3 regions of the Duganella sp. BJB1802 genome follow, and region 1 is predicted to be linked to each of the others. Evidence: riboswitches for the same ligand, from Rfam matches in the RefSeq annotation. Region 1 holds a riboswitch; each other region holds the start of a gene.

What was found. Region 1 has a riboswitch for cobalamin ahead of HUX88_RS20015 (TonB-dependent receptor). Riboswitches for the same ligand answer to the same signal wherever they lie in the genome.
Region 2: another riboswitch for cobalamin. It lies ahead of HUX88_RS31440 (TonB-dependent receptor domain-containing protein); the one in region 1 lies ahead of HUX88_RS20015 (TonB-dependent receptor).
Region 3: another riboswitch for cobalamin. It lies ahead of HUX88_RS08305 (energy-coupling factor ABC transporter permease); the one in region 1 lies ahead of HUX88_RS20015 (TonB-dependent receptor).

The regions. Positions count from the first base shown of each region.
Region 1 is NZ_JABWEF010000013.1:29,087-33,085, forward strand. It holds gene HUX88_RS20010 (sulfite exporter TauE/SafE family protein) at 1-118, shown strand, start outside; gene HUX88_RS20015 (TonB-dependent receptor) at 108-2,144, opposite strand; cobalamin riboswitch at 2,313-2,534, opposite strand; gene cueR (Cu(I)-responsive transcriptional regulator) at 2,540-2,926, opposite strand; gene HUX88_RS20025 (cation-translocating P-type ATPase) at 2,923-3,999, opposite strand, start outside.
Region 2 is NZ_JABWEF010000037.1:1,117-5,115, forward strand. It holds gene HUX88_RS31430 (adenosylcobinamide-GDP ribazoletransferase) at 1-763, shown strand, start outside; gene HUX88_RS31435 (histidine phosphatase family protein) at 768-1,334, shown strand; cobalamin riboswitch at 1,353-1,586, shown strand; gene HUX88_RS31440 (TonB-dependent receptor domain-containing protein) at 1,720-3,576, shown strand; gene HUX88_RS31445 (iron ABC transporter permease) at 3,651-3,999, shown strand, end outside.
Region 3 is NZ_JABWEF010000004.1:132,656-136,654, reverse strand. It holds gene HUX88_RS08320 (ABC transporter ATP-binding protein) at 1-215, opposite strand, end outside; gene cbiQ (cobalt ECF transporter T component CbiQ) at 212-946, opposite strand; gene HUX88_RS08310 (energy-coupling factor ABC transporter substrate-binding protein) at 936-1,277, opposite strand; gene HUX88_RS08305 (energy-coupling factor ABC transporter permease) at 1,274-1,957, opposite strand; cobalamin riboswitch at 2,077-2,287, opposite strand; gene HUX88_RS08300 (SGNH/GDSL hydrolase family protein) at 2,592-3,686, shown strand; gene HUX88_RS08295 (hypothetical protein) at 3,707-3,999, shown strand, end outside.

The DNA.
Region 1 (3,999 bases):
CATCGCCGGCGGCTTGTGCGGCGGATGGCTGATCCACCGCCTGCCGGAAAAAGTCATGCGCGGCTTCGTGGTGCTGGTCGGCGCCGCGCTGACCGTGTGGATGTTCGTCAGAATGTAGCCTTCAACGTCAGGCGGAAGGTGCGCGGCTCCACCGGATGGTAGTGGATGTCGTTGACGCCTTCGGCCGGCTCGCCCGGCAAGCGCGAGGCGTAGTAGTAATCCACGTCGCTGGCCTTGCGGTCGAACAGGTTGAACGCGTCCAGCGACACGGCCCAGCGCCGGTCTATCCTGTAGCCCACCCGCGCATACGCGATCGCAGTCGTCGCCGAACGCTGGCTGTTATCCTCGATCAGCGGACGCGGTCCGAAGTAGCGCATCTGGAACGCGCCGGACCACGGACCGAGATCGGTGACGGTCGCGCCGAACGAGGCCACCTTGCCGACCGCGCCCGGAATGTAATCGCCCGCCGCGTCATGCTCGGTGTAGTGCGCCCGAGAGTAAGCCAGGTCCAGGTCGAACAGCAGCCATGGCGCGGCGATGTAGTGGTTGTTCCACTCGATGCCGGAACGGTAGCTGCCACGGCTTGCCGCCGTATCGCCCGCGTCGCCGGAGAACACCAGCTCGGACGCTGAGCGCAGCTTCCACAAGGCCATCGAACTTTGCAGGCCGGGCACGAACTCGGTCCGCACGCCCAGCTCCGCGCCGCGCGTCTTGACCAGCGGCGTGACCGGATCGATAGGCTCCCGCTCCTTCGGCGTCAGGTGCACTGTGGTGCCGCGCGCATCGTTGCTGTGGAAGCCCTCGCCGTAGTTGATGAAGAATTCCGTCTTGGCCCATGGCCCCAGCACCACCGCCAGTTTCGGCGACGTCATGCCGACGCTGACCTTGCCCGTGTTCTCGGCGATATTGCTGCTCACATCGAAGCGGTAGCGGTCATAGCGCAAGCCGGCCGTGGTGCGCAGCCATTCGCGCCACTGCACCGTGTTCTCGAAATAGAGCGCCGCATTGGCTTCCTTGACCTTCGATTCCGTGATGGTGCCGGTGATCCGGCGCTTGACGGTGCTGTACAGCGCCAGCGGCGACATGTAGTCGTAGCGTCCCTGCAGGCCGACCTTGTTGTTCACTTCCAGCCCGCCCCACTTGCCGAACCACGTCTGCGCCACGTCGAAGCCCGTCATGCGGCGCTTCTCGGTCTGGCGCGACTGGTCGCCGTTGACCGGGTCGTCGAGGAAGTAGGTGAAGTCGTTGTACAGGTCCAGGCTCGATTGCACCAGGTAGGCGTTGGCCTGCAACAGCGTGTCGCTGGTGCGCTGGCGCAGCGTGGCCGATACGCTGTAGCGCGACGTGATGCCGCCATCGCTGGTGTCGATCGCGCCGTACCGGTCGATCTCGCCGCTTTGCACCGCGCGCAGCGGGATCTGGTTACTGGCGTACCAGCCGCCCTTGTAGGCCATGCCGGTGACGCTGAACTGGTTGTCGCTGCCGCCCTGGCTGTAGCGCAGCACGCCCAGGCTTTTGTGGAAGGCCTCCGGGCTGACCCACGGGCCGTTGTTGTGTCCCAGCTCCGCGCCGTAGACCAGGTTACCCTCGCCCAGCGGCGTCGATCCGGTCAGGTTGGCGCGGTAGTACTGGTGCTCGCCGACGGTGATGCTGGCGGTGCTTTCTTTGAGCTTGTTCGCCAATCCCATGTGCGCCGCGCCGGCCGAGGCGAAGTCGCCTTCGTCCGCGTAGTACGGGCCTTTTTTGTAGTTGATGCGGTCGACCAGTTCCGGCATCAGGAAATTCAAATCGGTGTAGCCCTGGCCGTGCGCGTGGGCGCGCATGTTGACCGGCATGCCGTCGACGAAGGTGGCGAAGTCGGTGCCGTGATCGAGGTTGAAGCCGCGCAGGAAGTATTGATTGGCCTTGCCGTCGCCGCTGTGCTGCGTGACGATCACGCCGGGCACGAACTCCAGCAGCTCGCCGGGCCGCAGCGCCGGACGGTTGGCGATCAGCGCCGCCGTCACCGATCCCTGGCTGGCGGCGCTGGACGTGCCGACGCCGTTGTCGTAGTGGCCGCGCACTTCCACCGCCTCCATCACAGGCTCGCCGTTGGTCGCCAGCGGAACCGTCGCCGCCAGCGCGGCTATCGAAAGCAAAATCATGGATGCTCCTTCAACGAACAGTCGAAGCGCAGGGGTGAGCGAACGGCGCGTGCGCAAGGCACGGCCGCCAGACGGCAAAGCCGTGGCGAGCAAAATAGATGCATAGATGTAGATCGAAACAGATGCAATCCCCTCACCTCCCCGTGAGCGGATTGAACAGAAATGCCTGGGCATTTCCACCTGTCTGGCCGGTATCCGGGCTGGCAAGCGACACCGCCTGACCTTCCCATGCGACTGCACAGTGGTCTGAAGAGGCGGATTTGTCGTCAACGACGACGCTTGTTTACCGTTGCGGGGGCAGCACATGTTGGCTGGCGTGGCCAGCTCCATGTTTCCCGTTTAACTGCGCGCCTGGACAGGCGCGCGAGCACCAAAACGGGCCGATTATACTTTAATTAATCGGCCAGCGATTGGAGAATGGGGCAGTCGGGGCGATGGTCGCCGTGGCAGCAGCTGGCCAGCGTTTGCAGCGTGTCGCGCATTTCGGTCAGTTCGGCGATGCGCTGGTTCAGTTCCGCCACATGGCCCATGGCGATGGTTTTGACGTCGGCGCTGGCGCGCTCCTTGTTCTGCCACAGCGACAGCAGGTCGCGGATCTGGTCGAGCGAGAAGCCCAGCGAGCGCCCGCGCTTGACGAAGCGCAGCGCGTGCAGGTCGTTCTCGCCGTAGATGCGGTAGCCGGCGTCGCTGCGCCGCCCCGGCGGGATCAGGGCGATGCTTTCGTAGTAGCGGATCATCTTGGCCGATACGCCGCTGGCCGCCGCGGCTTGTCCGATATTCATGCTTGTCCTTTCAGGTGGTCGGGCTTCCAGCGGCGCAGCAGCAAGGCGTTGCTGATCACGCTGACGGAACTGAGCGCCATCGCGGCGCCGGCGACCATGGGGTTGAGCAGGCCGAAGGCGGCCAGCGGTATGCCCACCAGGTTGTAGATGAAGGCCCAGAACAGGTTCTGTCGTATCTTGCTGTAGCTGCGGCGCGAGATCGAGATGGCGGCGGCCACCAGCGCGGGGTCGCCGCGCATCAGCGTGATGCCGGCGGCGTGCATGGCGACGTCGGTGCCGCTGGACATGGCGATGCCGACATCGGCGGCGGCCAGCGCGGGGGCGTCGTTGATGCCGTCGCCGACCATGGCGATGCAGGCGTGGCCAGTCTTCAGGCCGGCCACGATGCTGGCCTTGTCGGCGGGGAGCATGTTGGCCACGATGCGGTCGATGCCCAGTTCCTTGCCGACGGCGTCGGCGCTGCCCTGGTTGTCGCCGGTGAGCAGGATGGTCTCGATGTGCAGGGCGCGCAGGGCTTGAAGCGCGGCGCGGGCTTGCGGCTTGACGCGGTCGCCGAAGGCCAGCAGGCCAAGCAGCTGCGCGGGCTGCGGCGCGTTTGAGGCGGCCAGCCAGGAGATCGTCAGGCCCTGTTGTTCCAACGCGGTGGCGCGGGCGCTCAATGCGTCCAGCGCGACGCCCTCCTCCTGCATCAGCCGCGTGCTGCCCAGGATCAGGCGCGTGCCGTCGACAATGGCCGCCACGCCGCGCCCGGGCAAGGCGGTGACGTCGGTCGCAACCGGCGCAGCGGCAGCGACAGTGGCGCCGGCCGGCATGGCGACGATTGGCGCGGCGGCGGCGCCATCGCTCGTGGCGGCGTTGCGCGCGGCGGCGGCTTCGGTGACGGCGCGGGCCAGCGTGGGTACGCTGCCGCGCTGGATGGCGGCGGCCAGTTGCAGCAGCCGCGCCTCGTCGATGCCGGCCGGCTCCAGCGCCACCAGCGACGGTTTGCCTTCGGTGAGCGTGCCGGTCTTGTCGAACGCCACGGTGGTGATGCGGTGCGCCAGTTCCAGCGCCTCCGCGTCCTTGATCAGTAT
Region 2 (3,999 bases), on a different contig from region 1:
CTTCACCGCGCTGCAGTTCTTCACTCGTCTGCCGATTCCTCGCTGGGTGGGCTTCGATCCCGCCTGGCTGAATCAGGCGTCGCGCTACTTTCCACTGGTCGGCGTAGTGGTGGCGGCCATCGCCGCCGGCGTGTACGCACTGGCGGCGTGGCTCCTACCAGCCCCGGTCGCGGTATTGGTGTCGACCGCCGCCGGCATCTACGCCACCGGCGCCTTCCATGAAGACGGCTTTGCCGATATGTGCGACGGCTTCGGCGGTGGCATGACGCCGGAGCGCGTGCTGGAGATCATGAAGGATTCCCGCATCGGCGCATATGGAGCCATCGGCATCATCTGCCTGCTCGCCATCAAGTGTACGACGCTGTCGATGCTGCCTCCGCTAACGGCGATCGCCGCGTTGTTTGTCGCCCATCCGCTATCGCGCCTGATGGCGACCTCGCTGATCTGGCGGCTCGACTACGCGCGCGCGGAAGGCAAGGCCAAGCCGCTGGCGCAAAAAATGAGCGGCTCCGAATTTTCACTGGCCGCCGCCTCCGCCGCCATTCCCGCGTTCGCGATGATCGCCTGCGGATGGATCACGTGGAGCGCGCTGGCGGCCGGCGTCGCCGCCGGCGCCATCGCCACCGCCTGGCTGGCCCGCAAATGCGTTCGCCGCATCGCGGGCTACACGGGCGACTGCCTCGGCGCCGTACAACAGCTTAGCGAAGTGGTGTTCTATCTGTGCGTGTTGGCCAGCATGCGCCACGGCGCACTGCCTTGGTAACGCCATGCGCCTGATACTGGTCCGCCATCCGCAGCCGCTGGTTGCCACCGGCGTTTGCTACGGCCGTAGCGATCTCGCCGTATCCGAGGATCAGCTGGCGAGAACGCTGACGGCACTATCGGCCGCGCTGCCCCACGGCCTGCCTGTATATAGCAGCCCACTGCAACGCTGCACCAGGCTCGCAACGGAACTGGCGCCGCTGCTGCAATCCCCCGTCCCGCTGCTGGACGCGCGCATCGCCGAAATCGACTTCGGCGATTGGGAAATGCGCGCCTGGGACGACATCCCGCGCGCCGACATCGACGCGTGGGCCGCGGACCTGGTCAACTACCGCCCCGGCGGTGGCGAGAGCGTGCTGCAGATGGCCGGCCGCATCGCTGCTTTCTATGCTGACCTCCAGCGCCAGCAACGCGACGCCATCGTCATCTGCCACGCTGGCGCGATGCGCCTGCTGTCCGCCTGCCACACCGGCCTGGCGCCTGCCGGGATGGCGCTACAGGCGGCCCGGCATCCGCATCAAATCGGCTACGGCGCCACACTGATCCTGCAAAGCCAAACCGCCGGCCAATGACCTCTGGAGCGCAAACCCGTATAATGGCGGGGTTTTGGTGCCCGCGCGTCTGTCCGGATGCGCAGTTAAACGGGAAACACGAAGCTCCTGGTCCACTCGACCAAGGCCCACGTGTGCTGCCCCCGCAACGGTAAGCAAGTGTCGCAGCGCATGCGCGACAGCCCTCCTCAGACAAACCACTGTGCTCCGCATGGGAAGGTGAGGCGGTCTAACTTGCCAGCCCGGATACCGGCCAAATCAGGTGGAAGTGAGCGAACGGGATGTGCGCGAACGGAAGGAGCCGGCATTGCTGCCGGCGCTCCGCTGCATGCATCGTCCGGTTCTCCGCTTCTGTTCAATCTGGCCCACGGGGACGTCGGCCGGTTGCTATTAACAGAAAAACTACATGATGAATCTTCATATCTCCCGTCCGGCGGCCTTGACGTCGCTGGCACTGGCAATGGCCGCCTCCTACGCTCACGCAGAACCCATCGCCGGCACCGTGCTGGTCACCGCCACCCGCAGCCCCCAGCCACTGGCCGATGTGATCAGCGATAGCGTCACCATCAGCGCCGAGCAGATCGCCGAATCCGGCGCCGGCTCCATTGTCGACCTGCTGCAACGCCAGCGCGGCATCGAGATCGCCCGCACCGGCGGCCCAGGCACCAACTCCACCGTGTTTATCCGCGGCGCCAACAGCAACCAGAACCTGGTCCTGGTGGACGGCGTGCGTATCGGCTCCTCGACCACCGGCGCAGCCAACTGGAGCGCCCTGCCGCTGACCTCCATCGACCATATCGAAATCGTCTACGGCCCACTGAGCTCCCTGTACGGCGCCGACGCCATCGGCGGCGTGATCCAGATCTTCACCAAGAAGGGCAAGGGCGCGCCAGCATTCACCGCCTTCGTGGGCTATGGCACCGACAACACCCGCGAGGGCGATGTCTCGGTCTCCGGCGCCACCGGCGGTGAACACAGCATCAGCTACGCGATCAGCGCCGGCAAGGAAAAGTCGGACGGCTTCTCGGCCACCCGGCCTGCCAGCGGCTCTTACAACGCCGACAAAGACGGCTACGACCGCGAAAGCGCGGCGGCACAATTCAGTCTGCGCCTGGCCGAAGGACACGAAGTCGGCGCGCTGCTCCTGCATAGCAAACTCGATTCGCAGTACGACAACGGCGCCTCGCCCTACGATGTGCGCTCGCACGCGAAGCTTGAAAACGCCTCCGTCTACAGCAAGAACCAGATCCTGCCGATCTGGCAAAGCCTGGTGCAGTACTCGCAGGCCAAGGACGATGGCGCCAATTACAGCAGCGCTTCGGCGTTCGGCTACTCGCAGGCCAACACCAAGCAAACCGACTTCACCTGGCAAAATGATGTGCAGATCGGCGCCGATGTGCTGCAACTGCTGTACGACCACCGCAAGGAAGAAGTGCAGACCAGCGGCTTCGAACTGGCCGCTTCGCAGCGCACCACCAACTCGCTGGCGGCCTCCTACAACGCCCGCCGTGGCGACAATCTGTTCAACGCCAGCGTGCGTCGCGACAAATCGGTCTACGGTGGGAAGAACACCGGCTCCATCGGCTACGGCTACACCTTCACGCAGGCGTTGCGCGCCACCGCCAGCTATGGCACCAGCTTCCGCGCACCAACCTTCAATGAACTGTACTACCCAGGCTACGGCAATGACAAAAACAAGCCGGAACTGGGCAAGAACGCCGAAATCGGTCTGCGCTACGACAACGGCACCACCGCGCTGAGCGCAAGCTACTACCACAACCGCCTGACCGACCTCCTGGTGAACACGACGCCATGCCCATACGCCGGCGATTATTCCTACGGCTGCGCCTACAACGTCAACCACGCGCTGCTCGAAGGCCTGACCATGGCCGCCAGCCAGCAGTTGGGCCGCTTCAACCTGTCCGCCAACATCGACCTGCAGGATCCAAAGGACGAAACCAGCGACAAGCGCCTGCAGCGCCGCGCCAAGAAGCACGCTAACCTGATGGCCGACTACAGCGCCGGCGCCCTGAAGGCCGGCGTGGAGATCGAACTGTCCGGTGATCGCTATGAAGACAGCGCCAACAAGGTCCGCATGGGCGGCTATGGCCTGGTCAATCTGTACGCGACCTACCACTTCAACCGCGACTGGTCTGCGCTGGTCCGCTGGAACAATATCGGCGACAAGCAGTACGACCTGGCGCGCAACTACACCACGCCGATGTCCAAGCTGTTCGCCGGCATCCGCTACGGCTACAAGTAAGCGGTAATGGTGTAACCTGCCGGGCGGGAAGCGCATCCGCCGAGCGCCCGGCAGCCTCTTTTTGAAAGCAGTGCATGCATTCTTTCTCCCGCAATCTGCGACAACGCGCCACCGTCACCCTGACCGTGCTGGTGCTGTTCGCGTTTGCCAGCCTGATTTTTTCGGGCATGACCGGTTCGGTCTCGATTCCCCTCTCCGATATTCCCGCAGCAGTCAATGACCTGCTGCACGGCCAGACCAACACGCTGGCATCCACCCTGCTCGATCTGCGCGTTAGCCGCGCCCTGACCGCCTTCGTCACCGGCGCCGCACTGTCGCTGACAGGCGTGATGATGCAGGCGCTGCTGCGCAACCCGCTGGCCGACCCTTATGTGCTGGGCATTTCCGCCGGCGCCTCCGTCGGCGCCCTGGCCGCGATGCTGT
Region 3 (3,999 bases), on a different contig from region 1:
TAGTCGAAGGCTTGGCCGTCGATGTGCAACTGGCCGGCGGTGGGGCGCAGCAGGCCGTTCAGGTGCTGCAGCACGGTGGTCTTGCCGGCGCCGTTCGCGCCCAACAGCGCGTAGCGGCGGCCACGGTGCAGCGTCAGGCTGCAATCGTGCAGGCCCTTGCTGCCGTCGGGGTAGACGTGGGCGACGGCTTGCAGTTCCAGTATCGGGGCGCTCACAGACGGTCTCCCACGGCCAGCGCCACCAGCAGCGCGCCGGCCAGCGCGGCCAGCGCGCACTGGCGGCGCGCCTGCGGGTAGACCACTGGCAGGAAGCGCAGCGCGCCCTGGCAGACGCGCGCGTCCGCCGCTATTTGCAGCGCTGCGGCGCGCTGCCACACTTGTACAGCCATTTGCCCGGCCAGCAAGCCGGTCGAGCGCCACGCCTGGCGCCAGCCGCGATAGCCTAGGCGCGCGCTTTGCGCGGTCACGCCTTCGTCCCACGCCTGGCGCAGCACAAACAGCATGCGGTAGCACAGCACCATCATGTCGAGCAGCAGTTCCGGCATGCGCAGGCGGCGCATGAGTGCGAGCAGGCCGGGCATCGGTGTGCTGAGCACCAGTCCAGACAGCGCGGCCAGCATGGCCAGCGAACGCAATGCGGTGTGGACGACGACCGGCAGCATGGCGGCGGACCAGCGCCAGTCGCCCTGCGCGTCGGGGCTGAACAGCATGGCGGCGCAGGAGATCAGCAGGAAGCCGAGCGGCGGCAGCACGGTGGCCGCGTAGGCGCGCAGAGGAACGCGCGCGCCCAGCAGCGCGGCTAGCACGAGCACCGACGTCAGCGCGGCCAGCGCGTAAGGACTGCGGGCCACCCAGGCCGCGACCACGCCGGCCAGCGCAAACAGCGCCTTGGCCGACGGCGCCACATCGCGCCAGCGGCTGGCGTACGCGGTCGACTCAATCAGCACGGCGGTCCTGCGGGGAGGCGGCCTCGCGGCGCGCGCGTTCGCGGGCCATGGACGTGCCGAGCCAAAAACCGATCACGCCGGCGCCGATGGCCGCCTGCAGCGCGAACAGCAGCGACGCGATTTCATCGCTGGCCGGCTCGAACACGGGCGTGAACCAGGGCTTGTAGCCGGGAGCGATGGCGCCGATGGCCTGCTGTGCGCGATTGTCCGCGCCGGTGAAGATGGCCGGCGCCTCGCCGCCGGGCGCCGCCGGCGGCGCGGTCGCCAGCCACAGGGGCAGCACGGTCAACAGCACCAGCGCCAGGCAGATCAACCAGGTGCGCGCCTTCATGCGCCACCCTTGCGCGCGCCGAGCGTCATCACCGGCAGCGCGCGCAGCTCGTGCGCGTTGAAGCGGACCATCGCGTTCACCACCAGCAGCGTGAGCAGGCCTTCGCTGATGGCGATCGGCACCTGCGTCAGCGCGAAGATGCCGGCGAACTTGAAGAACGAAACGCTAAAGCCGCCCACGGCGGCGGGGAAGGCCAGCGCCAGTTGGATCGACGTGGTGACATACGTGGCCAGGTCGCCCAGGCAGGCGGCCAGGAACACCGCCGGCGACCGCGTGAGGCCCAGCGCCGACGCCGCGCGCAGCACGCCGTACGACACGAACGGCCCGACGATCGCCATCGAAAACACGTTCGCGCCCAGCGTCGTCAGGCCGCCGTGCGCCATCAGCAGCGCCTGGAACATCAGCACCACGAAGCCGACCGGCACCATCGCGGCGGGCCCGAACAAGGCGGCGCCCAGGCCGACGCCGGTCGGATGCGAACAACTGCCCGTGACCGACGGCAGCTTCAAAGCGGACAACAGGAACGCGAACGCGGCGGCCACACCGAGCAGCATGCGCCGCTCGGGATGCGATTGCAGGTCGCGGCCGATGGAGCGCAAGCCCCAGGCCAGAAAAGGCAAGGAAACGGCTGCCCAGCCGAGCGCGTGCGCCGGAGGCAAAAAGCCTTCCATGATATGCATTCGAAACCTCCCGTCGAATGGTTTTTACGGACAACCACGCGGGAGATGAAAGACGGTCGACGGGCGGCACGGGAGCGTGCGCGAACGATCGATAGCGAATTCCCGTCACCCCGCGGAGATGATGCTGATTTTTTTTGGGCCGGTATTCTGGCTGGCCTTCGTCCTTCTCCGTGTCTTCCCGCGGTTTAATGCAGTGACGTGATGACGGAGTCGTCTGGCTTACAGCAGCGGGGGCTGCACCGGAATGGCCGCGTGTTTCAGCGGCTTCACCGGTTTCCCGTTTAACGAGCGCTCCAAGGAGACGCTCGCACCCAAGCATTGATCTTACACTAACGTTACGCAATGTGCCAACACCGCAGGCTGTGATCGCGGCGCGACAGGCGGCCGGTCCTGTGGAGACATTCGCTTGTTCTTGCGAGACAGCTGGCGGGTCATGGCGTGCGCGGGGCGCTCGCGGGGTAGTATGAGCTGCTTGCTAACATTGCGTCGGCAGGCGATATCACGCAGTTGAAGTGGACGACGGCAACCAGGCCGCCGCGACGTGATGGCTCGCGCGGGCGAGGTTGCTGTTAGTCGTAGCAGGAGAACAACCAACAATACGCCATCTCGCACATCCTCTGATCGGAGACACCCCATGTCGTACACCCGCTTTCACAAGAAGTCGTTGCCTACGCTGCTGTCCTCGCTTTTCCTGCTCGCTGTCGCGGACCACGCGGCGGCCAGCACCCTGAACCAGAACGTTTCCTGGACCATCGACCGGGCCGGTACCTCCACCGTCTACCGCGTGGTGGCCTACGGCGATTCGATCTTCGCCGGCTACAACGGCTCCGTCACCAGCGCCGCCAAGTACTCGGCGCCGACGGTGGATGCGGAATACCTGTCCGCGCTGTGGAACGCCGACATCGAGAGCGTGCGCCGCACCAAGTCCGGCGCGGTGGCGTCGGACGTCTACAACAACAAGATCGTGGCCGAGCGTTCGTATATGCAAGCGAGTAACACCCGCGTGGTGGCCTTCGAGATGTGCGGCAACGACGGCCTGCAGGCCCGCACCGCCTTCAAGGGCCAGACCGGCACCTGCGACGACAGCGTGCTGACCGCCGCCGAAAGCAGCTGCAAGACCTATGTCGGCGCGGCGATGGACTACATCAACGCCAACGCCTATTCCGGCGTCAAGCTCAAGCTGGTGTCCAACCTGCACTATCCGGGCTACGATGCCGACAACGTCCAGAGCTCGTGCAAGGACGCCTCCACCGGCAAGACCGTGAACATGCAGGACAAGTTCCTGCCGTCGCTGGCGCGAATCAACTTCGCCATGTGCGACCTGGCGCGCCAGAAGGGCTTCGCCTGCGCGGACAACTTCGCGCAGTACATGGGCGCCGACTACGACAGCAACAACGACGGCAAGATCGACTCCGAGGCGCTGCGCTACGTCGCCGGCGAGAGCCAGTCCAGCTATGTCACGCGCATCACGACCACGCTGCGCTCGACGCTGCGCGACGCCAACGCGCACTTCGTCTCGTCCGGCAGCAGCTACGACTACATCCAGTCCGACGACACCCATCCGACCTACAGCGGCAGCACCGTCACGGCCGGCCTGTTCGGCGGCAGCTCTGGTTCGGGCGCGCCGCGCTACACGTCCTTCTCGGCCGGCAAGAACCCGATCTGGAACCAGTACGGCCACGAGCGGATGGGCTGGGCGGTGTCGACCTACAACGTCGCCACGCCTTGATGCGTGGGTGAGCTGATCCCTTGGACAAGCCTCCCGAGCGGCCAGAGGCCGGCAGCGAGACACCGGGCGCGGACCGCGCCTGGCGCCCGCGCGCCGGCTTGCTGGCTGTGGCGCTGGTGCTGGCCGTGATCGGCTGCGGCGTGCTGGTGTATCTGGTCACCACGCCGGATCCCGGCATCGCCGCCGGCGGCGCGCCGGCGCCGGTTGCGGCCAGCGCGGCGACTGCCGCAGGGCCGCCGCTTGGGTCCGCCCCCGCGCCTTCAGCACTGGCGGGCTCCGCGTCAAATCAACAGCGCCCGCCGGAGGGAGACGC